DNA from 4 places in the Bacillus songklensis genome. Region 1 is predicted to be linked to each of the others. Evidence: riboswitches for the same ligand, from Rfam matches in the RefSeq annotation. Region 1 holds a riboswitch; each other region holds the start of a gene.

Region 1 (5,094 bases):
GCCTTTCGGAAGCGTTGAATCTGTTAAAACAGTTTCTGAATTATACGCTCCAATTAGCGGTAAAGTGGTAGAAGTAAACGAAGATCTAAATGATAATCCTGAGTTTGTTAACGAGTCTCCATATGAAAAAGCATGGATGATCATCATTGAACCGTCTGATGCAAGTGAAGTAGACAAGCTTATGACAGCTGAAGAATATGAGAACATGGTAAACGAAGGATAATTCGCCATTAAAAAGCTGTTTCACTTCAGATTTTTTCTGATTGGTGCGGGCACTCTATGCCTAAAGGAACTTTAGGAAAGGGTGTCTGTTTTTATGTTTGAGAAAAAAAAGATTGATGTGACTGATCGAATAACCGCTAAATTTCATCAAGATGGCATGAATTTATATATGGAAAAACAGCCGATCGGAAGAGCCGTAATCGGAGAAAACGGATATAAGTATGAACTCGATCCAGGCTTTGAACATAATCAATCCAAGTTTTATCAATACGCCGATGTGCCTTCTAAGACAGATGAAAAATATACAGATTGCGATGCTGAAGAGGGCTGGTGCTAGGAAATGGTGAAAAGACAGTGGGGATTGTTTCCGCTGTCTTTTTTTCAAAAGGTTTTTTGATAGTAACACCGCTGTCACGGCATCCGTTAGGAAGCTCATTTTTTCTTAAGAACTTGTTAAGGAGTCATGCTGATTTTCACTATTTTTGGCCCATCTTTGCCAATTCTCCTTTTCGCATACTTTTGGGAAAAGCTGAAGATGGGCCGAAAATGAAGATAGATTCTCAAAATCGGTGTTTTTGAAAAGATTTTGTTAAATTCTTCTTAAAAAACAGGGGAACACATAGAAAGTAACGAATATCGTATAATGTAGGGATATCTTCGCCCTCGTATACAACTGATGAATAATGGGTGATGGCTATGTTGGTAGAAGAGACTGGAAAAGTGATTATTGTGGAAGGCAGATCTGATAAGAAGCGAATCGAGAGTATTATTAAGGAGCCAATTGAAATTATTTGCACAAACGGCACCATTAGTGTGGCTCGGCTGGATGAGATCATTGACACAATTTATCAGAAAGAGGTCTATATTCTGGTGGACTCAGATGACTCCGGAAATAAACTCCGAAAGCAATTTAAGCGGGAATTACCTGAGGCAGAACACCTATACATCGACAAAATGTATAGAGAAGTGGCTGCTGCACCTAAAAATCATATTGCGACCGTATTATTAAGTGCTAATATAGATGTAAATGCAGAATATTTAATATAAAAATAGAAATGGATTGACCTTCATGATCGATTGGACAGAAACACAACTTGACAGACAATTGAAAGAAAATGATCGGGTGATTGTTTTTTTCCATACACCTTTATGCGGGACATGCCAGTTAGCGAAGAAAATGCTGACGGTAACAGAAGCCTTGCTTCCTGATGTGGAAATAGGAATGTGCAACTTAAACTTTATGCCCGATAAAGCTGAAATATACGCCATTGAAAGCGTGCCATGTTTAATCATGATAGAGAACAATCAAGTTAAAAAGAAAATATATGCCTTTCATTCCATCGAGTATTTATTAGAGGAATTAAAAAGTTTTTCGCTATGAAAAGGGGATGACTCAAAAGCCTCCGGGGAAGGGCGGTCATCTATTTTTTCTGCGATGAACCGTCACTGAAATCCGTCATTTTCTTGGATTTTTCATGACGGTTCATTGCAGGAGGGTGTCCCATAAGTCTCCAATCAATCATAAAAATTGATTTTTATTGAAAGGGCCCGTCATTGAATCCCTTGATTTTGCCGGATTTTCATGACGGGTCCTTCTTCTGCTTGCGCCTTTCTGTTTTTTTATCTTGAACGAGCTTACAAAGGTTAATATGGTTGATTTAATTTTCTGAAATGTGATACTATTTATTTGTAAGATCCGCTGTCAATGAAGCAGAATTTATATAAAAATCAAACTTATCGAGAGAGGTGGAGGGACTGGCCCTTTGAAGCCCGGCAACCGGTTATTCGACACGGTGCTAATTCCAGCAGAGTAGAGACGCTCTGAAAGATAAGAAGAGACGATACCCCTCTTCTTAAGAAGAGGGGTGTTATCTTTTAAAAAGGAGAGTTGGAAAATGGGAGACAAAAAATCTTACCGTTTAGAAACAATCGGGATTCACGGGGGATTAAATCCTGATCCTGTAACAGGAGCACGTTCGCTCCCGATTTATATGTCAAATGCTTATCAATTTAAGGATACAGACCATGCTGCCGATTTATTTGCTTTAAAGGAACCAGGCTATATTTATACCCGGATACATAACCCGACAGTGACAACGTTTGAAGAGCGAATCGCTCAGCTGGAAGGCGGAGTGGGGAGTTTAGCCGTAGCAAGTGGGATGGCCGCTATTACGACCGCCATTTTGAATCTAGCCGGGGCAGGGGATGAAATTGTATCTGCATCCAATCTATACGGAGGAACATACAATTTGTTTGACACGACACTGCCGCGCTACGGAATTACGACTAAATTCGTTGACCCTTCCAATCCTGAGAACTTCCGTCATGCCATTACACCAAAAACGAAAGCTCTTTATGCTGAAACGATCGGTAATCCAAGCTTAAATGTATTGGACATTGAAAAGGTAGCAGAAATCGCTCATGAAGCAGGTATTCCGTTAATTGTGGATAATACGTTCGCAACTCCTTATTTATGCCGTCCGATTGAATATGGAGCCGATATCGTTATTCATTCCGCTACGAAATGGTTGTTGGGGAACGGGACAACATTAGGGGGCGCTATCGTAGATGGAGGGAATTTTGATTGGAACTCACCGAAATTCCCGGGATTTACAACGCCTGATCCAAGTTACCACAATATTGTCTATGCTGAAGCATTAGGGCCGCTTGCGTACATTGTCAAAGCAAGAGTTCAATTGTTGCGGGATATTGGCGTATCTATGAGTCCGTTTAATGCTTTTCAGTTTAGCTTAGGGCTTGAGACGCTCCATGTACGCATGAAAGAGCATATCGCCAACGTAAGAAAGGTGGTTGAATATTTGCAGCAGCATCCTGCCGTTGATTGGGTGCTATATCCTGAGCTTGAGGATCATCCTCAACATGAAGAAGCGAAAAAATATTTGCCAAAAGGAGCCGGCGCTGTGCTGGTATTTGGAATTAAAGGGGGCAGGGGAGCCGGGCAGAAATTAATCAATTCGGTTAAGCTGTGGTCTCATGTCGCCAATGTTGGAGATGCCAAGAGTCTTATTATTCATCCTGCCAGCACGACGCATCAGCAATTAAATGCCGAACAGCTGAAGGCCGCAGGAGTAAGTGAAGATCTTATTCGCTTATCCGTGGGAATCGAGCATATCGATGATTTAGTGGAGGATTTAGAGCAAGCAATTAAAGAGGCGACTGGATTAACCTCTTCTGCGGTGAATGTTTGATTCTCGTTCAGCAGAACAGCTGAACATTCGGTGTTTGGTAACTATTAGAAATAGCACGAAAAATAAAACAAATTCATTGACACTGATATATGGACGTGCTACAATCACTTTCGTACCTTTTAGACAACAATCGACAATTGCTTAACATAAACTGAATATTTGAAACGATAAGTACTCTTATCAAGAGAGGTGGAGGGACTGGGCCCGATGAAACCCGGCAACCGTCAGTTATGGCTGAAATGGTGCCAATTCCTACAAAGCATGTTTAAGCTTTGGAAGATGAGAGAAAGGAACTATGACAAAGCCTTTCTGCTCATATTCATATGCAGAAAGGCTTTTTATTTATAAGCAACTGTTCGGGGGAAGATGAATAACAACGAGTTTAACGAAAAGAAGGTGAGAATGCATGATTACATTAACAGGTGTCAAAAAGGTTTACCGTGCTAAGCATGGAATAGTTACAGCCGTTAACAATGTAGATTTACAGATCAAGCCTGGAGAAATATTCGGAATCATCGGATACAGCGGTGCCGGTAAAAGCTCCTTGATTCGTTTGTTGAATGGATTAGAGACTCCGACAGAAGGAACAGTTCAAGTGGCAGGAAACGACATCGGAAAAATTAAAGGTGAAAAACTTCGAAAAGCGCGCCAAGAAATCAGTATGATTTTCCAACATTTCAATCTATTATGGTCACGTACTGTAAGAGAAAATATCGCGTTTCCGCTTGAAATTGCAGGGATATCAAAAAGTGAGCGCCTGAAGCGAGTGGATGAGCTAATTAAACTAGTTGGTTTAGAAGGCAGGGAAGATGCTTATCCATCCCAGCTGAGCGGAGGACAAAAACAGCGTGTAGGCATTGCAAGGGCTCTTGCCAATAATCCGAAGGTGCTTCTATGTGATGAAGCGACATCTGCCCTTGACCCACAGACAACGGATTCTATTTTAGATTTGTTAGTCGACATAAATGAAAAACTTGGTTTAACTATCGTACTCATTACCCATGAGATGCATGTTATCCGTAAAATTTGCCATCGCGTCGCGGTAATGGAAAACGGACTTATCGTGGAACAGGGGGATGTACTCCATGTATTCCGAAAGCCGGAGCAACCAATTACGAAACGATTTGTTCAACAAGTGACGGAACCGGAAGAAACGTTTGAAGCAATTGGACATGTAAAAGAAAAATATCCAAACGGTCAAGTCGTTCAGCTTATATTTGTAGGTGATGCAGCCGAGCAGCCGTGGATCACAAATGTTATTCGTCAATTTGATGTGTCAGTGAACATCCTGCAAGGAAAAGTGTCCCAAACTCAAAACGGTTCATACGGCACACTGTTCGTTCATATTGATGGGGCTGAACAGGAAGTCCAAAAGGCTATTTCGTTTATTCGGGAGCAGCAAGTGGAAGTGGAGGTGATGGCCAATGCTTGAGCAATTATTTCCGAATGTAGAGATCGACAAACTAGTGGAAGCAACGATTGAAACACTTTACATGACGAGCATCTCTGTCATTGCCACCTTCCTTCTTGGGATAGCCCTTGGTTTGCTGTTATTCTTGACTTCAAAGGGAAACCTTTGGGAGAACAAAGTCATTAATTTAATTGTTTCAGCCTTTGTTAACGTATTTCGCTCGATTCCATTTATTATTTTAATTATCTTATT
Region 2 (5,094 bases), on a different contig from region 1:
CATCCGTAATGCCGCCTTGGGTGGCCAGCAAGCGAGCCCCCTGGATGACGATCCCGTCGTCTGTTTCATCGACGATCCGTGCCGCAACAATGTTGTCTTCTTTTTCTGCATAACATCCGGAACGATTCACCTGCGGATTCACATACGTATGGGTAAACGATAGATCTTCCTCCCTCGCCTTTTCATAAAAAAGGCGTAAATTGTCTGCAAACGCCCGCTCCTTTCCTCTTAACACATCCGCAGCGGAGGCAAAGCCCATCAGCGCCGTGTTCATATAATCAGGGGACCGCCCCATCATCCCTGCTGTTGCGTTCGCCCAATGCCAGGTCGCCAATCGCCGCTTTTCCAAATCCTCTTTCGTTAGCGGCTGCATAAAAGACGTTCCCACACGTTCTCCAGTTTTAGGAGAAGCATATGTCATCAAATCCTTTAAGGCCGGGTTGACTTGCATGTCATATAAAGCTGCCTGACTTTTCATCACACCTGAAAAAGCGGGGTGTGATGAAATATTTCCTTCTACTTTTTTGCCATGAATCCATACGTTCGGCTGCATGGCATTAATTCGGTCTATATATTGCTTGCCTGAGATAGCCGGCATTCGTATTCACTCCCTCATTCGCTGACTGTATGTATTTATAGCTTATTCACCTGAGATGTGCCTGGCTTATTTGGACAAGTCAATTGAGAATATGGCCTAAAGAAAAGCGGAGCTTATACGTTCCTCTCCAATAAAAAAACCGTCTTTCACTCAGCCCGCGGCCAAATGAAAAACGGTTTCCCATTCCGTTCCTTCTATTATCTTTGTTGTTCTTCTTCCAAAAAGTCAATCACTTGATCGATTAGCTCTTTGCTGTTTAATTCATTTCCGTGATCGATGGACACTTCCATGAAAACGCTCCTTTCATCTCTTCTTGTTGTATAAGATAACACATTTTTTCCGATTTAGAACTTAAATTTTTTGTAAATTTTTTGACAAATTATTCACATTGCGCAAAAATCCTCTCCCCATCATAAGGGAGAGGATTTTCATTATAATTTAAACTGATGGATGATGTCAGTTAATTGCTCGCTCAATTGAAGAAGCTCCTCTGCAGAATGGGAAAGCGTACTGACTGCCCGTACTTGTTCTTCCGCTGAAGCGGTAATTTCTTCAGCCCCTGCCGCAGATTGCTGGGCAATGGCTGCAATGCTTTCGATGGCCTCTGCTACCTCTTGTTTTAAATGATCCATTTCCTTCATGCTGCCGGTTACATCACGAATGGAGGAAACCATTTTGGAGATGTTTGTTTCAATCTGCTGGAATGCCGTTTCTGTATCAGCTACGGCTTCTCCTTGTTTCGCAGAAATCGCCGTTGTTCGTTTCATTTCCTCTGCTGCTTTATTCGTTTCCCTTGTCCGAAAGCGATTCATCCCCCACCTACTCATTGGGCTACGCCCTTCTCATTCCTTCAGGTGGGGGTCTTCTCGCCTATTTATGATAAAAATAGGGCCTGATCATCCCGCGGCGGAATCGGAAATTGAAAGATCGTCATACAAGCGGCCGTTTTTTGTCGCTGACTTTTCAAAAATTCGGGTGTAGCATGAACGATAAGCTGGGCATTGTTGCGAAAGGTCACGATGGATTGATTCGTCTTCGTTGGATGGGGCACAATCTGAAGGATATGATGCAAAAACAGCCAAGTACAATGAAAGTGATTCGTAGATGTGGTAGGAAAAGCAAAAATGTTATGTAAGGGAGAAATCGGAATAGGCGTTCGTTTCTCATAATGAAACAAATAGACAATGGATTTCCGCCTCCCCTCATAAGTAGAGCCGCTCCTTATGCATGCTTCCTCGATGAGTTCAAGCGGTTGCATCGATGTATAATATCCTCCGAAGAAATCAAAAATCTTTGTCTGATAAGAAGGATGGGCATATGCTGTAATGGCCATTGTCGTCGCTGAAATACGATACTTTTCGTTTAATTTCATCGTTTTTCCTCCTCAAATGTTTTAGTAAAAATACATTTACATTATATAGGTATTTAGTCCTTTTTTTATAAAGCAGGTGTAAAGTATTTGTTAAAATTTGTAAAAATAAGAGGTGTGATGTAAATCCATGGAATAAGAAAGGTTCCCGCATGAACTCACGCAGGAACCATCTTTTTTTACACATATACGTTTTCACTGAGACGAAGTCCTACTTTCTTCAACTGAACGAGAAGCTGTTCATCAAGAGCATAAGGATGTTTTTTCTGCAGCTCCCCTGCCTTTTTTACATCCAATGCTACCGCATGGACATGCTGGGTGTGATACACGACGATTTCATAAAAGTTTTCAAGTTTTTGAACTTTCACCCGACATCGCTCGTCTTCTGACTGTAAACGCCTCTCTAAACTTTCTGCCACATGGCGCACCAACTCATCCGTTAAATCCTTCTTACAAAGATATCCTCTCACTAATCCACTTAAACTCATGGTCCCCATCCTCTCTTTTATTTCATTCGCTTAGGAGAACCAGACCCAAACAAAAAACTCTTTCCGCTTTAGATGCGAAAAGAGTTCCGTTTTCCGTCTTATCATCCAAAGCACGCGCTTTGCTGGTCGGAGCACCTTGCGCAATGCAGGTTGCTGTGACGTCATCGAGCCAGATCTCTCAGTCACTCTGGATAACTATTCAGTTAACAACTAATTTACCAAATATCCAAATACTTGTAAAGGGAAAAGAAGACCTATCAGCTTCTTCTTAAACCTTGAATTTCACCAACAAATCCTGCAAATCTTGGGCCAATTGACTCAATGAATAAGCGGCGCTTGAGATTTCCTCCATCGCAGCCAGTTCTTCTTCGGAAGCTGAGGCCACACTTTCAGCGCTGGCTGCCGATACTTGAGCCGTTTCCTCCAGAATGTGGGTAGCTTTCGTGATTTCAGCCGAATGCTGCCGGATGTTCGATGTTGCTCCCGCGATTTCCTTGATTTCCTGCTGGATGCGGAAAATGTCCTCTAATATTTTCGAGAAGTTTTGCCCTGCTTCGGTGACCACATCCATGCCGACCGCCACGCTTTCATTGCTTTCCTGCATGACCATATAGGCGGATTTCGTATCGACTTGAATCTCCTTGATTAAGGCTCCGATTTGATCGGCCGAGCGCTTCGATTCTTCTGCAAGCTTACGTACTTCGTCCGCTACAACCGCAAATCCCCGGCCGTGCTCGCCTGCACGCGCCGCTTCAATGGCAGCATTCAAGGCAAGCAAATTCGTCTGATCGGAAATGCCGGTAATCACTTCAATAATTTTTCCGATTTCAGTGGAGCGGCTTTCCAATGTTTTCACCACGTTCGTTGATTGAGTCACCGTATCCGTGATGCGCTGCATTTGTTCTTTTACTTTGTTCAGCGACTCATTCCCGATTTCCGCCTCTTTGGACGTATCCTCAGCAGAACGCTCCACTTCTTTTGAACGGACGGTCATCTCTTGGATAAGGTGATCCATTTCTTGAATGGAGCGGTTCGTTTGCTCGACATTCACGAGCTGGCCTTCCGCCCCCGCTGCCACTTCCTGGATGGACACTGTCACTTCATTTACCGCCGACTTCGTTTCATCGGCACTGGCTGTCAATTCCTCGGACGACGCAGCAACAGCTTGTCCTGTTTCGCTCACTTTTGTGATCAGTTCCTTCATATTATCAATCATATGCTGATATCTGTTTGTCAGCATCCCGATCTCATCTTTCGCTTTTAAAACCGGTACGTCCACTTGTAAGTTTCCATTTGCGATTTCATCGGTCGCATTGCTGATTTTTTCAATCGAAACGATGTATCTGCGCGTAAAAATGTACATCACCACACTTGCGATGACGACAGCGGCAAGTGTAAAGATGAATGTCATTAGCTTTAATTTACTTAACTGCTCATAAAACTCATCCTCATATGCCCCGATTCCAATCATCCAATCCCACGGTTCAAAATAAACGGAATAGGCGATTTTATTGCGCGCTTTTGCTTCCCCTTCATTTTTCCAGGAATATGTATAGAAACGTTTGCTCTCATCTTTTTGTTTGGCTGCTTTCATTAAATTAGGGACGACCGATTCCCCGTTATGATCTTTCAAATCGGCCATATTCTTGCCTTCAAAGCCTACCGGGTGAACTTGTGCGACATACTTGCTGTCATACACAAAAATATAGCCGTTGTCTTTATATAAAAAACCGGATTGCTTAAAGTCCCGCTTATTATCATTGATTTTCGGCCCGGCCAGCAGTTCGGCCGCTTGCTGCTGCGCTTCTTCCTTACTGATGATCTGGAATTTTTCTTGCTGGTGAAGCCGCTCGACAACCGTTAACGCTCCTTCGACCGTATTTCTTAAATCTAGTTTTCCCGCCTCGACAAGCTGCTGCTTCGCCACAAAATAGCTGGCGATGCCAAGGGTTGAAGTAGCCGCTACAATGACGGCGACAATAAGGGCTAACATCTTAAATCTCAGACTGTGAACAAATTTGGTTTTCATGATGTCCCTCCAAGTTAAAGCATCAATTTTTAATTATGTGAATGTCAAGACTATTTTACTACCATTTTTCATCAACGGAAAAGTTTCTTCCTATTTTTATATCGGCAGGAAGCGGGACTTTTGATAGACTGATTAAAAAAAATGCATCATTTCAATGCATATCTACATTCACATAGATCATTGGACATGGATAAAACAGCATCCATGCCCCCGAGTTAGGCGGATTTACAATTTTTTCATTTGATATTATGTCACATTCCCTATAAAATGAAGTTTTGTAGAAGGGAGTTCGAAAAGACACATGTTTAGTTATCAAGCTGGAAATATAACGATTGACTATACGGTGGAAGCTGTTCCGAATATACAAGAAATCACGGTAAACGTTTGTCCGAACGGTGGAGTGAAACTTGTTGTTCCCCGAGGCTTAAACCAAAGTAATCTTCATTTTATTATCGCGAAAAAAGCAAAATGGATTTTAGAACAATTAGGGGAAACACCGACAGAGGCAAAGGAAGAAACCGCTGAACGACAAAACGAAGAGATTCATAACGTGACACAAGCCGCTTTCGTTCCTTCTTTCCAGGACGGGGATAAAATTCCTTACTTAGGT
Region 3 (5,094 bases), on a different contig from region 1:
ATGCCAAAAAAATGAATATTCCTATTGTCGGCTCTTATCATACCGACTTCGATCAGTATTTGAAATATTACGATTTGGAGTTTCTCTCCCCCTTGCTTTGGAAATATATGAATTGGTTCCATCGTCCTTTAAGAACTCTCTTCGTTCCCTCTCAATCAACAAAGGAGCAGCTTCACCGTCATGGATTTACCAATATTTCCATTTGGTCCAGAGGTGTGGATCACACATTATTTCACCCTCATTATGATCGTTTTGATGTACGGATTAGATATAATATTAAACGGCCTTACATTTTAACGTATGTCGGGCGCCTTGCTCCTGAAAAAAACTTGCAGCTACTAATGAATATCGCCAGGTCTTTGCCCCCGCACATCAAGCATCAAGTCCACTGGCTCATTGTAGGAGATGGCCCTTTAAAGGAGAAATTGCACAAAGAAGCACTCGAGCATATGACGTTTACAGGCTTTCTTCAAGGTGAGCAATTAGCCAGGGTATATGCAGCTTCCGATTTGTTTGTTTTTCCATCTGTGACGGAAACGTTCGGAAATGTCATATTAGAGTCTTTAGCATCGGGAACACCTGCTATTGCTGCTAATGCCGGTGGAGTAAAGCATATCCTTCAACATGACCGAACAGGTTATTTATGCAACCCCGATTCTGTCGAACAGTTTGTTCATTATATTAGCCTATGCCTGGAGAATCTGCATAAACGCATGCAGCTTAGTCATCAGGCCAGGCAATACGCCTTAACTCAAACATGGGAAACTATTTTTGATGGTTTGTTGGCGCAATATGAATTAGCTGTTGCAGACCAAACACAGTCGATTCAATTAGCATAATTTATTTCTTATGTAACGCATTCTTTGGTACACCAAATAAAAACATCCGATCCAAATGGATCGGATGTTTTTTAGATGAATCCACGTTCATGCTTTAACATTCGCTATCAATTCTTCCTCTATTCACGCCATTCTGCCTTGCATCCCCGAATATACAGGTCCTCGTATAAAAGCGGCTAACAAGAACCCGTAAGGGAGCTTGTCAGCCGCTTATGCGTAAATCATTTAACATGAGCGTTTTTTGCTTATATTAAATGATTTATGTGGATTCACATCTATTATTTACCAGCAGCTTGTGCTTTTAAAGCTTCTGCTTTATCTGTACGCTCCCAAGGAAGGTCAAGATCATTGCGGCCAAAGTGACCATAAGCAGCTGTTTGCTTATAAAGCGGACGACGCAAGTCAAGCATCTTAATGATACCCGCCGGACGTAAGTCAAAGTTTTCACGTACTAATTCGACTAATACATCTTCAGATACTGTACCTGTACCGAAAGTGTCAACTGAAATGGAAACTGGTTTTGCCACACCAATTGCATATGCCAATTGCACTTCACATTTATCCGCTAATCCAGCTGCTACGATGTTTTTCGCAACGTAACGAGCCGCATATGCAGCAGAACGGTCTACTTTTGTAGGATCCTTACCAGAGAATGCACCACCGCCATGACGTGCATAACCGCCGTAAGTATCTACGATAATTTTACGGCCTGTTAAACCAGCATCACCTTGAGGACCGCCGATGACGAAACGTCCTGTCGGATTGATGAAGTATTTTGTCTCTTCATCAATGAGTTCTTTTGGAACAACCGGATTAATAACATATTCTTTCAAGTTGCGTTGAATTTGCTCTAATGTAATTTCAGGATGATGTTGTGTTGAGATAACGATTGTATCGATACGAACCGGCTTGTCGTTCTCATCATACTCAACTGTTACTTGGGTTTTACCATCTGGACGAAGATAAGGTAAAATTTCTTCTTTACGCACTTCTGTTAAACGACGCGCAAGCTTGTGAGCCAATGAAATTGGAAGAGGCATAAGCTCTTTTGTTTCGTTATTGGCATAGCCGAACATTAAACCTTGGTCACCCGCACCGATGGCTTCGATTTGCTCGTCTGTCATCTGACCTTCACGAGCTTCTAACGCCTGGTCAACACCCATTGCAATATCAGGTGATTGCTCATCGATAGATGTTAAAACCGCACAAGTTTCAGCATCGAAACCATATTTTGCCCGGGTATAGCCGATTTCACGAACTGTTTCACGAACGATTTTTGGGATGTCTACATATGTAGATGTAGTGATTTCACCACTTACTAATACTAAACCTGTAGTCACAGATGTTTCACAAGCAACACGTGCATTAGGGTCTTTTGCTAAAATCGCATCAAGAATCGAGTCAGAAATTTGGTCACAAATTTTATCCGGATGTCCTTCTGTTACTGACTCTGATGTAAATAAACGACGTTTTGTTGACATCAGTATTCCTCCTTTTAACTGTAAACCTAAAAGATACGGTACTCATTCCCTTATTATTCATAAAAATAACGCATTTTATTGAAACAAAAATATAAAAAACCTTTCCTTACTGAGGAAAGGTTTGTATCTTCACTAGCGCCTTTCACTCTTATCGATCAAGGGCAAGAGCCTTGCATCAGGTTAGCACCTTATCACCAAATATTTAATATGTATGGCGATGGTTGCTGGGTTTCATAGGGCCTGTCCCTCCACCAGCTCGGGATAAGAGAGTATCCGTTCAAGGACATATCATACCTTAAAACGCTGAATCATGTCAATAAAATATTTATATGAATCCACATAAGTAATAGAAAAATTGCATTAAGTCTGTTATTAAGGTCTGGCCTATGTAAAAGAATGAACCAATCATTTATAACTCAACATTGTTCCTTAATAAAACGAAAGTAATATATCTTCTAGGTTGGGTTAAATTATGAATTTTCTTTAAAAACTGTCCATTTTTGCATTATATATGAACATTTAATTTCAAATAGTATAGACTATTTTTATAAATGTGTTATACTAATTTATAAGTTTACTAATCAAACATTTAATTAAACTTTAAATAAAAGGATGGTATTAAATATGAGTACAGTGGATGTTTCTATTGAATTAACCGAACTTCTTCAATCGCCGACAGTTCATCATAATTTATCAGTTCCTCAGCTAGTTGAGAAAGTCTTATCCCGCCGTGAAGGCCTGCTTACTTCTTCTGGTGCTGTTCGCGCTGAGACAGGCAAATATACAGGCCGTTCCCCAGAAGATAAATTTATTGTAGAAGAAGCATCTACTAAAGAAAAAATCGACTGGGGAAAAGTGAACAAACCGTTTTCTTCTGAAAAATTCGATGCTCTTTATAAAAAAGTTTTAACATACTTAAAAGAACAAAAAGAATTATTCGTATTTAACGGCTATGCGGGAGCAGATTTAAAGTACCGTTTGCCAATTCGCGTCGTTAATGAATATGCATGGCATAATCTATTCGCTCATCAGCTATTCATTCGTCCATCAAAAGAAGAACTTATTTCTCATGAAGCGGAGTTTACGGTAATTTCCGCCCCCAACTTTAAAGCGGATCCGGTAGTGGACGGTACAAATTCAGAGACATTCATCATTATCTCATTTGAGCGTAAAGTCGTTTTAATCGGCGGTACGGAATACGCGGGAGAAATCAAGAAATCCATTTTCTCTGTTATGAACTATCTTCTTCCGGAAAACAATATTTTATCGATGCACTGTTCAGCCAATGTTGGCCAAGAAGGCGACGTAGCTTTATTTTTTGGTCTTTCCGGTACAGGAAAAACCACTCTATCCGCCGATCCAAATCGCCGTTTAATCGGTGACGATGAGCACGGTTGGTCAAACTCTGGAGTATTCAATATAGAAGGCGGCTGCTATGCGAAATGCATCAATTTATCTAAAGAGAAAGAGCCGCAGATTTATGATGCCATCCGTTTTGGAGCTGTATTAGAAAACGTGATCATTGACCACGACAGTCGTCTTCCTGACTATGATGATAATATGCTAACAGAAAATACACGTGCGGCTTATCCTCTACAAGCGATTGACAATATCGTCGATCCAAGTGTGGCAGGACACCCGACAACGATCGTGTTTTTAACAGCTGACGCTTTTGGTGTATTGCCTCCAATCAGCAAATTAGCAAAAGAACAAGCCATGTACCACTTCTTAAGTGGATATACAAGCAAGCTTGCCGGAACAGAGCGCGGTGTGACATCCCCGCAAGCAACCTTCTCAACTTGCTTTGGTTCACCGTTTCTCCCTCTTCCAGCTACAACCTATGCGGAAATGCTTGGAGAGAAAATTGATGAGCACAATGTGAATGTATATCTTGTCAATACCGGATGGACAGGTGGAGAATACGGTGTGGGACAACGCATGAAATTAGCTTATACAAGAGCGATGGTCCAATCAGCCCTTGAAGGTGAGCTGACAAATGTTGAAACAATAAAAGATCCGATTTTCGGCCTGAACATTCCTGCACATGTTCCTGGAGTGCCGGATGAAGTGTTACAGCCCTCAAAAACATGGGATAGCCAAGAAGATTACGAACAAAAAGCGAAAGAGTTAGCACAAAAATTCCAAGAAAACTTTAAAAAGTTCTCTAACGTTCCAGAAGAGATTGCAGAACTAGGCGGTCCTTTAGTATAAAGAGGTAAATACCTCCACACCAGCTGTTAATTAGTTGCACATATGCGTTAAAAACGCAGCCATACTTTTTATCAGCTAAAGATAAAAGGGGGTGACTCAAAAGGAGGAAAATCGCTCCTTTTGAGTCACCCCACGCAAAATGGACCGTTATATAAATCCATTAATACCAAGGGTTTTGATTGACGGTCCATTTTGCATAAAACATAAAACCCATCATTTTTTTGAACTTATAGGTCAGCCTCTTTTTAATTCGTTGAGTTCAATGAGACAAGCTCATACGTGATGACCGTTTTGTCATTGGAAAGCTCTACTTTCCGAATCAATGCTGTTCCATTGTTTTCTCCGGTTTTCGTTTTGCGAATTTCAATCGGGATATCTAATGGATAAAGGCGGTACCCTTCTTTTTCAAGTGAAAATAAATTATCCTGTAAACGTGTTTCTTTTCCTTTTGTCACAATCATAGTGTTTAATTCAAGCGGCATTCCCATTTCTGATTCTCCATTTCTTCCTCATTAATTTTTCAACATCAGCTTTTGCTGTTTGTTTATCCTATTTATGGCCTT
Region 4 (5,094 bases), on a different contig from region 1:
TTTTCGCTTGCTCCTGTTTAGCGGGCTCAGGCTGTGCATTGGAAGCAGCGGGCTGCTCACTCCTACACGCTGCGAGCGGCAATGCGAGAACAAAAATGAATAAAGTAAATAATAACGTTTTGATGATTCGTTTCATAATAAAGCCTGCCTTTATCTGTATTTTCTGACTTTCAACATTGTTTAACATTCTATTCCGATAATAAAACTTGGTTTTATGATCATCAGGGGAGACAAGTTCCTCTGATGGTTGAAAGTTCGTTATATAAGAGCCCGGCTCCCCTTATTTTACCGGGCTCTCTCAATCCCTTGTGACCGTTACTGAATCAATAAATCGGTACCCAGCCTTCTGTCGTAACGAAGATGCGTACTGCCACCACTTTGCGATCGTCCATTAACGTGAAATAATGGCGCACATTTTCAGGAACAGAAATTAAGTCCCCTGGTTCTAATTCCACATCAAAGAAGTTTCCTTCTTTGTCTTGGATGACGAAAATACCGTGTCCGCTTACGATAAATCGAACTTCATCATCTGTGTGGTGATGTTCTTGTTGGAAATTTTTCAACAACTGCTCCAGGTTTGGCGTTGTCTCAGAAAGAGAAATCACATCCTGGGCTTTATAGCCGCGACGCTCTGAGATATCGGCAATCTCAGCTTCAAATGTCTTTAATACTTCATCCTTTTGCTCATCTGTTAACGCGTAGTTTTCGCGTAATGACTCAGGAAGTTTGGCAATGTCCCATTTTTCATAAATGACTTCATTGCTTGCTAAAAACTCCTCTACCGCTTGCTGATCTGTAATGCGCTCATTGTTTACATGTAATCGAATTTCTGCCATTTTCAATTTCCTCCTATTATTAAACTGTTTGAAATTGTCGTTTTAGAGAAAGCAGTTTTACGTGATAGCTGAATAAAAATTCGTAAGATTCCAAAAACTTTTTCGCTTCAAAAGCATTTCTTCCCCATACGGTGATGCCATGATTGCGAATGAGGACCGCTCCCTGGTCACCCTTTACATATTTACCGAACTCTTCAGCCAATGTCGGGATATCTGCATAGTTACGGATGATCGGAATGCGAATTTCTGCATCCTCTTCCCAAATTCCAAAAGCTTTAATGATTTCTTGCCCTTTAAACACAATCTCTCCTTCATCTCCATAAAGCTCTGAGATGACATTGTTGTCGATTGTATGGACATGAAGGCTGCACCCGGCATTGGTCTTATTGTAAATTTCCACATGAAGCAGCGTTTCCGCTGAAGGTTTCAGTTCCGTTTCCTCGGCTTTCTTTCCCTCAGCGTCTACTAGCAGAAAGTCGTCACTCGTACGCTTTCCTTTGTCTCTCCCGCTTGCGGTGACAAGAAACGTAAGCGGTTCATCGCTTACTTTGATAGCAAGATTTCCGCTTGTTCCTGGAAACCAGTCGCGTGCTGCAAGCTCATCTTTTACATCTGCCAGCTCGTGCCAACGTTTCGCTAATATGCTCATGATTTCACCCCCGTCAATTCTTTCACATGATGGATTACATCATAAAACGTCGCAAATGGACGATATGGAATTTGCAGTTCTTCGCATTTTTCGATTAAGAAATCTCTCGCGATAACAGCATTTGCCACTTTGGCTGCTTGCAAGTCCGTGATGGAATCGCCGATGACGATTTTAAACTCGTCTTCTTTTTCAAGCTTTCGAATGATCGAAGGCTTGCAGCAACCGCAATCATTGCTGCACTCATCATCACATGAATGAGGCCATGTTATCGTAATTGTCTCACCACTGAAATCAGAGCCGTTACAATAAATGCTCTCTTTTTCTACTAATCCATCAAGCAAACGATGGACAAAGAAATCGATACCCCCGCTTACGATATAAAGGGGAATGCCTTCCTGCCTTGTAAAAGCAACAAATTCCGAGAACCCTTCTCGAATTTCAGCCTTATGCAACAAAAAATCTATGATCTCTTGTTTTAAGCTTGTCGGAAGAAGGGAAAACATCTTTCCGACCCCTTCTTTTACCGACACGTTTTGTGCGAGTACATCATCTTTAATGGCTTCCCACTCTGAGGGAGCAAATTGTTTCATGATCGCAATGATGTTATCGCTGTTTGTAACCGTTCCATCGAAGTCGCAAAAAATGACTGGCTTCTTCACGATGTCACCTCTACCGTGCCCCACAGTTCAATGGCCTTTTTAAGCGACTCGGATTGTTGGGCTGCTTCTTGGAGTGTTTGGCCGTTTAACACCGCATCGATAGCATCACGGAAAGCACGACCGCCTCCTGCCGCCCCGTCTGGGTGGCCATGCACCCCACCGCCGGCATTGATAACAGAATCGATGCCAAAATCACGAATCAACAGAGGAACCATACCAGGATGGATGCCGGCTGACGGAACCGGAAACGACTGCTTTAGCTGCTTGCTCGGGTGTATAAGTTCATCACTGATACTCACTGCATCTTCAAACGGTAATGCCACACTGCCATATGGAGATGGGAATAATGAGAAATCAGCACCTGTTATACGGAGCAGCTTTCCAAGTAACAGAGAATACGAGAACCCATAAAACTCGGACGGTGTGGATGCTCCGCTGACTGCCGGATGGGCCATGATTGGAAGGCCGATTTCATCATCTTCACGCAATGCCTGCAATACATCCAGACCGTAGGCAAACACATTGAACAATAATGCATCCGCCCCAAGCTCTGCCGCACGTCTCGCTTTTTCTTTCAGCTCGAAGGTACGACCCGTTAAATTGACGGCATATAACGTACGATGTCTAGTTTCTTCATACACTTCATCCAAAACACGCTTCCCTTCCACGATGCGCTTTTCAAAGGGGGTAAGTTCGTTATCGAATAAAATTTCATCATCCTTCACTAAATCGACGCCCCCAAGTGCTTGCTCGCGAAGCTGCTCGGTTAAATACTGAATGTCGCGTCCAATCACTCCTTTAAAAATACTCATGACAAGCGGGCGGTCGTACACACCTAGTTTCTTACGAATCCCCTCAACCCCGAAACGAGGGCCGGGAAAAGCTTGAAGCAAGTCACCATGAAACTCCAAATCAATCAATTTCACTTTTCCATCAAGTGATAATTTTCCGAAAACCGTTGTTAAAACAGCTGGCAAGTCAGCTGAAAAATTGGCCGCCGGATATGCAATTTTGATAATGGCCTGTGCCACTTGTTTATCTAAGTATTGATTTACGCGGTCACAATCTTGTAACGGTGCGATTGAAACAACGCGTCCTTTATGCTTTTTCAGTTGTTCCTGTTCCAACAGCGGCAAATTCGTCCATGAACCGATCGTTAACCCTAAGGCAATGCCTTCCGCCTTTTTCTCCCAATTCCCCGATGGGTCGTGAATCAAATAACTCGCAATCACTTCACTCATGTTTGTCTTCTCCTTTGCTGTAATTTTTGCTTTCGTTATGATCTTTTATCATTGGCTGTTCATGCATCTCATCATTTTTCCTTTAGGTACTTGGTTGTCCTTTATCCAAGTGCCTTTATTTTTATCGTCCTTTTTTCGAGAGCGACAAAAATAAAAGCCCCTTCATTAAGAAGAGGCTAATGACTAGCACTCTTCTTATCTCTCAGCATCGCGCTGCAAGAATTAGCACCGTGCTTAACAGTAATCGTCGTTAAGTCGGTTGCCGGGCTTCATCGGGCTCGTCCCTCCACCTGCTCTTGATAAGAAAGTTGCTTATTTATGTTATTTTCTAAAAAGTTCGTTTCACACAATGTAATTTGGATTATGACAGGAATTTTTTTCTTTGTCAATTATTTTTTGTAAATAAATTTAATTTTTCAATTCGGTTGACAGCTTCTTGAAGGCGGTCTTTATCCGTTAATAGCCCAACACGCACATACCCTTCCCCATACTTTCCAAATCCGATTCCCGGAGCTACGACCACTTTCGCTTCCTCCAATAAAAGATCAGCAAATTGCTCGGATGTATATCCTTCCGGGACGGGAAGCCAGGCAAAAAATGAGCCTTCAGGAGCCTTCACATCCCAACCGATTTTCTGAAGTCCATCAATCAGAACATTACGACGGGATTCATAAAGCTCTGACAGTTCGTCCACGCAGCTTTGGGATGCAAGAAGGGCCTCTGCAGCTGCTGCTTGAATGGCACCGAAAATGCTCACATATAAATGGTCTTGTAATAAGTTGATCGCTTCGATCACACTCTCGTTTCCAACCGCAAAACCAACGCGCCAGCCGGCCATGTTATATGTTTTGGAGAACGTATAAATTTCGATTCCGATATCCATTGCTCCTTCAGCTTGCAAAAAGCTGACAGGCTTCTTTCCGTTGAAACCGATAGCTCCATAGGCAAAATCATGGACCACACAGATGTCATGCTTTTTCGCCAACGCTACGGTTTCTTCAAAAAATTCAGCTGTCGCTATCGCACCGGTCGGGTTATTCGGATAGTTCAAAAACATCAATTTAGCTGCCTGCTTTACTTCTTCTGGAATTTCTTCATAGTTTGGCAGAAAATGACGTTCAGCCCGAAGAGGCATCATTTCCATATTGGCGCGGGCAAGCTCTACTCCCGACCAGTAATCAGGATAACCGGGATCCGGCACAAGGACAGTGTCACCTGGATTCAATAAACATTGCGGAATCTCTACAAGTCCCGCTTTACCACCAAACAAAATGGCCACCTCTTTATCCGGATTGACCGTTACTCCGTATTCTCGTTCATAAAAACGTGCAACAGCCTTTTTCAAGAAGGAATGACCGCGAAACGGAGAATATTTATGATTGCGCGGATCCTCCGCAGCTTGTTGTAATGCTTTTACGATATGAGGCGGTGTTGGCTGGTCGGGATTTCCCTGACCAAGATTGATAACATCATGTCCCTCTGCCATCACGTTTGCCACTTTGTTTACAAGTGAAGCAAAAAACTGCTTCGGCAAACGTTTCAGTAAATCAGATTGCTCGAAATTTTTCATTTTGTACACCTTCTCAAAAATTTCTTGAAATTCTAGTCAAAAATAATATATTGTTGTTATCAACTTGTAAAGCCATTTTTTCAAATCAATCGAAAGGCGGGAATTTACAAATGCCGTTAAAAGTCGCATGTATTCAGTT

The links. Region 1 has a riboswitch for S-adenosylmethionine ahead of ACFOU2_RS25230 (O-acetylhomoserine aminocarboxypropyltransferase/cysteine synthase family protein). Riboswitches for the same ligand answer to the same signal wherever they lie in the genome.
Region 2: linked by a shared signal. The riboswitch ahead of ACFOU2_RS07480 (hypothetical protein) and the one ahead of ACFOU2_RS25230 (O-acetylhomoserine aminocarboxypropyltransferase/cysteine synthase family protein) in region 1 are both predicted to bind S-adenosylmethionine.
Region 3: linked by a shared signal. The riboswitch ahead of metK (methionine adenosyltransferase) and the one ahead of ACFOU2_RS25230 (O-acetylhomoserine aminocarboxypropyltransferase/cysteine synthase family protein) in region 1 are both predicted to bind S-adenosylmethionine.
Region 4: linked by a shared signal. The riboswitch ahead of mtnW (2,3-diketo-5-methylthiopentyl-1-phosphate enolase) and the one ahead of ACFOU2_RS25230 (O-acetylhomoserine aminocarboxypropyltransferase/cysteine synthase family protein) in region 1 are both predicted to bind S-adenosylmethionine.

The regions. Positions count from the first base shown of each region.
Region 1 covers NZ_JBHRZT010000073.1:422,231-427,324, forward strand. The annotation lists gene gcvH (glycine cleavage system protein GcvH) at 1-223, shown strand, start outside; gene ACFOU2_RS25215 (YusG family protein) at 317-559, shown strand; gene ACFOU2_RS25220 (toprim domain-containing protein) at 919-1,269, shown strand; gene ACFOU2_RS25225 (thioredoxin family protein) at 1,292-1,603, shown strand; SAM riboswitch class I at 1,954-2,057, shown strand; gene ACFOU2_RS25230 (O-acetylhomoserine aminocarboxypropyltransferase/cysteine synthase family protein) at 2,118-3,431, shown strand; SAM riboswitch class I at 3,606-3,717, shown strand; gene ACFOU2_RS25235 (methionine ABC transporter ATP-binding protein) at 3,838-4,863, shown strand; gene ACFOU2_RS25240 (methionine ABC transporter permease) at 4,856-5,094, shown strand, end outside.
Region 2 covers NZ_JBHRZT010000026.1:77,674-82,767, forward strand. The annotation lists gene hpaB (4-hydroxyphenylacetate 3-monooxygenase, oxygenase component) at 1-598, opposite strand, end outside; gene ACFOU2_RS07470 (hypothetical protein) at 1,030-1,425, opposite strand; gene ACFOU2_RS07475 (competence protein ComK) at 1,473-1,970, opposite strand; gene ACFOU2_RS07480 (hypothetical protein) at 2,147-2,455, opposite strand; SAM riboswitch class I at 2,551-2,653, opposite strand; gene ACFOU2_RS07485 (methyl-accepting chemotaxis protein) at 2,724-3,671, opposite strand; partial or broken gene ACFOU2_RS07490 (cache domain-containing protein) at 3,666-4,484, opposite strand; gene ACFOU2_RS07495 (M48 family metallopeptidase) at 4,786-5,094, shown strand, end outside.
Region 3 covers NZ_JBHRZT010000059.1:41,148-46,241, reverse strand. The annotation lists gene ACFOU2_RS15075 (glycosyltransferase family 4 protein) at 1-839, shown strand, start outside; gene metK (methionine adenosyltransferase) at 1,118-2,320, opposite strand; SAM riboswitch class I at 2,466-2,588, opposite strand; gene pckA (phosphoenolpyruvate carboxykinase (ATP)) at 2,945-4,531, shown strand; gene ACFOU2_RS15060 (DUF2584 domain-containing protein) at 4,777-5,019, opposite strand.
Region 4 covers NZ_JBHRZT010000026.1:24,950-30,043, forward strand. The annotation lists gene ACFOU2_RS07220 (sugar ABC transporter substrate-binding protein) at 1-136, opposite strand, end outside; gene ACFOU2_RS07225 (1,2-dihydroxy-3-keto-5-methylthiopentene dioxygenase) at 324-836, opposite strand; gene ACFOU2_RS07230 (methylthioribulose 1-phosphate dehydratase) at 856-1,485, opposite strand; gene ACFOU2_RS07235 (2-hydroxy-3-keto-5-methylthiopentenyl-1-phosphate phosphatase) at 1,482-2,144, opposite strand; gene mtnW (2,3-diketo-5-methylthiopentyl-1-phosphate enolase) at 2,141-3,385, opposite strand; SAM riboswitch class I at 3,578-3,691, opposite strand; gene ACFOU2_RS07245 (pyridoxal phosphate-dependent aminotransferase) at 3,771-4,955, opposite strand; gene ACFOU2_RS07250 (carbon-nitrogen family hydrolase) at 5,066-5,094, shown strand, end outside.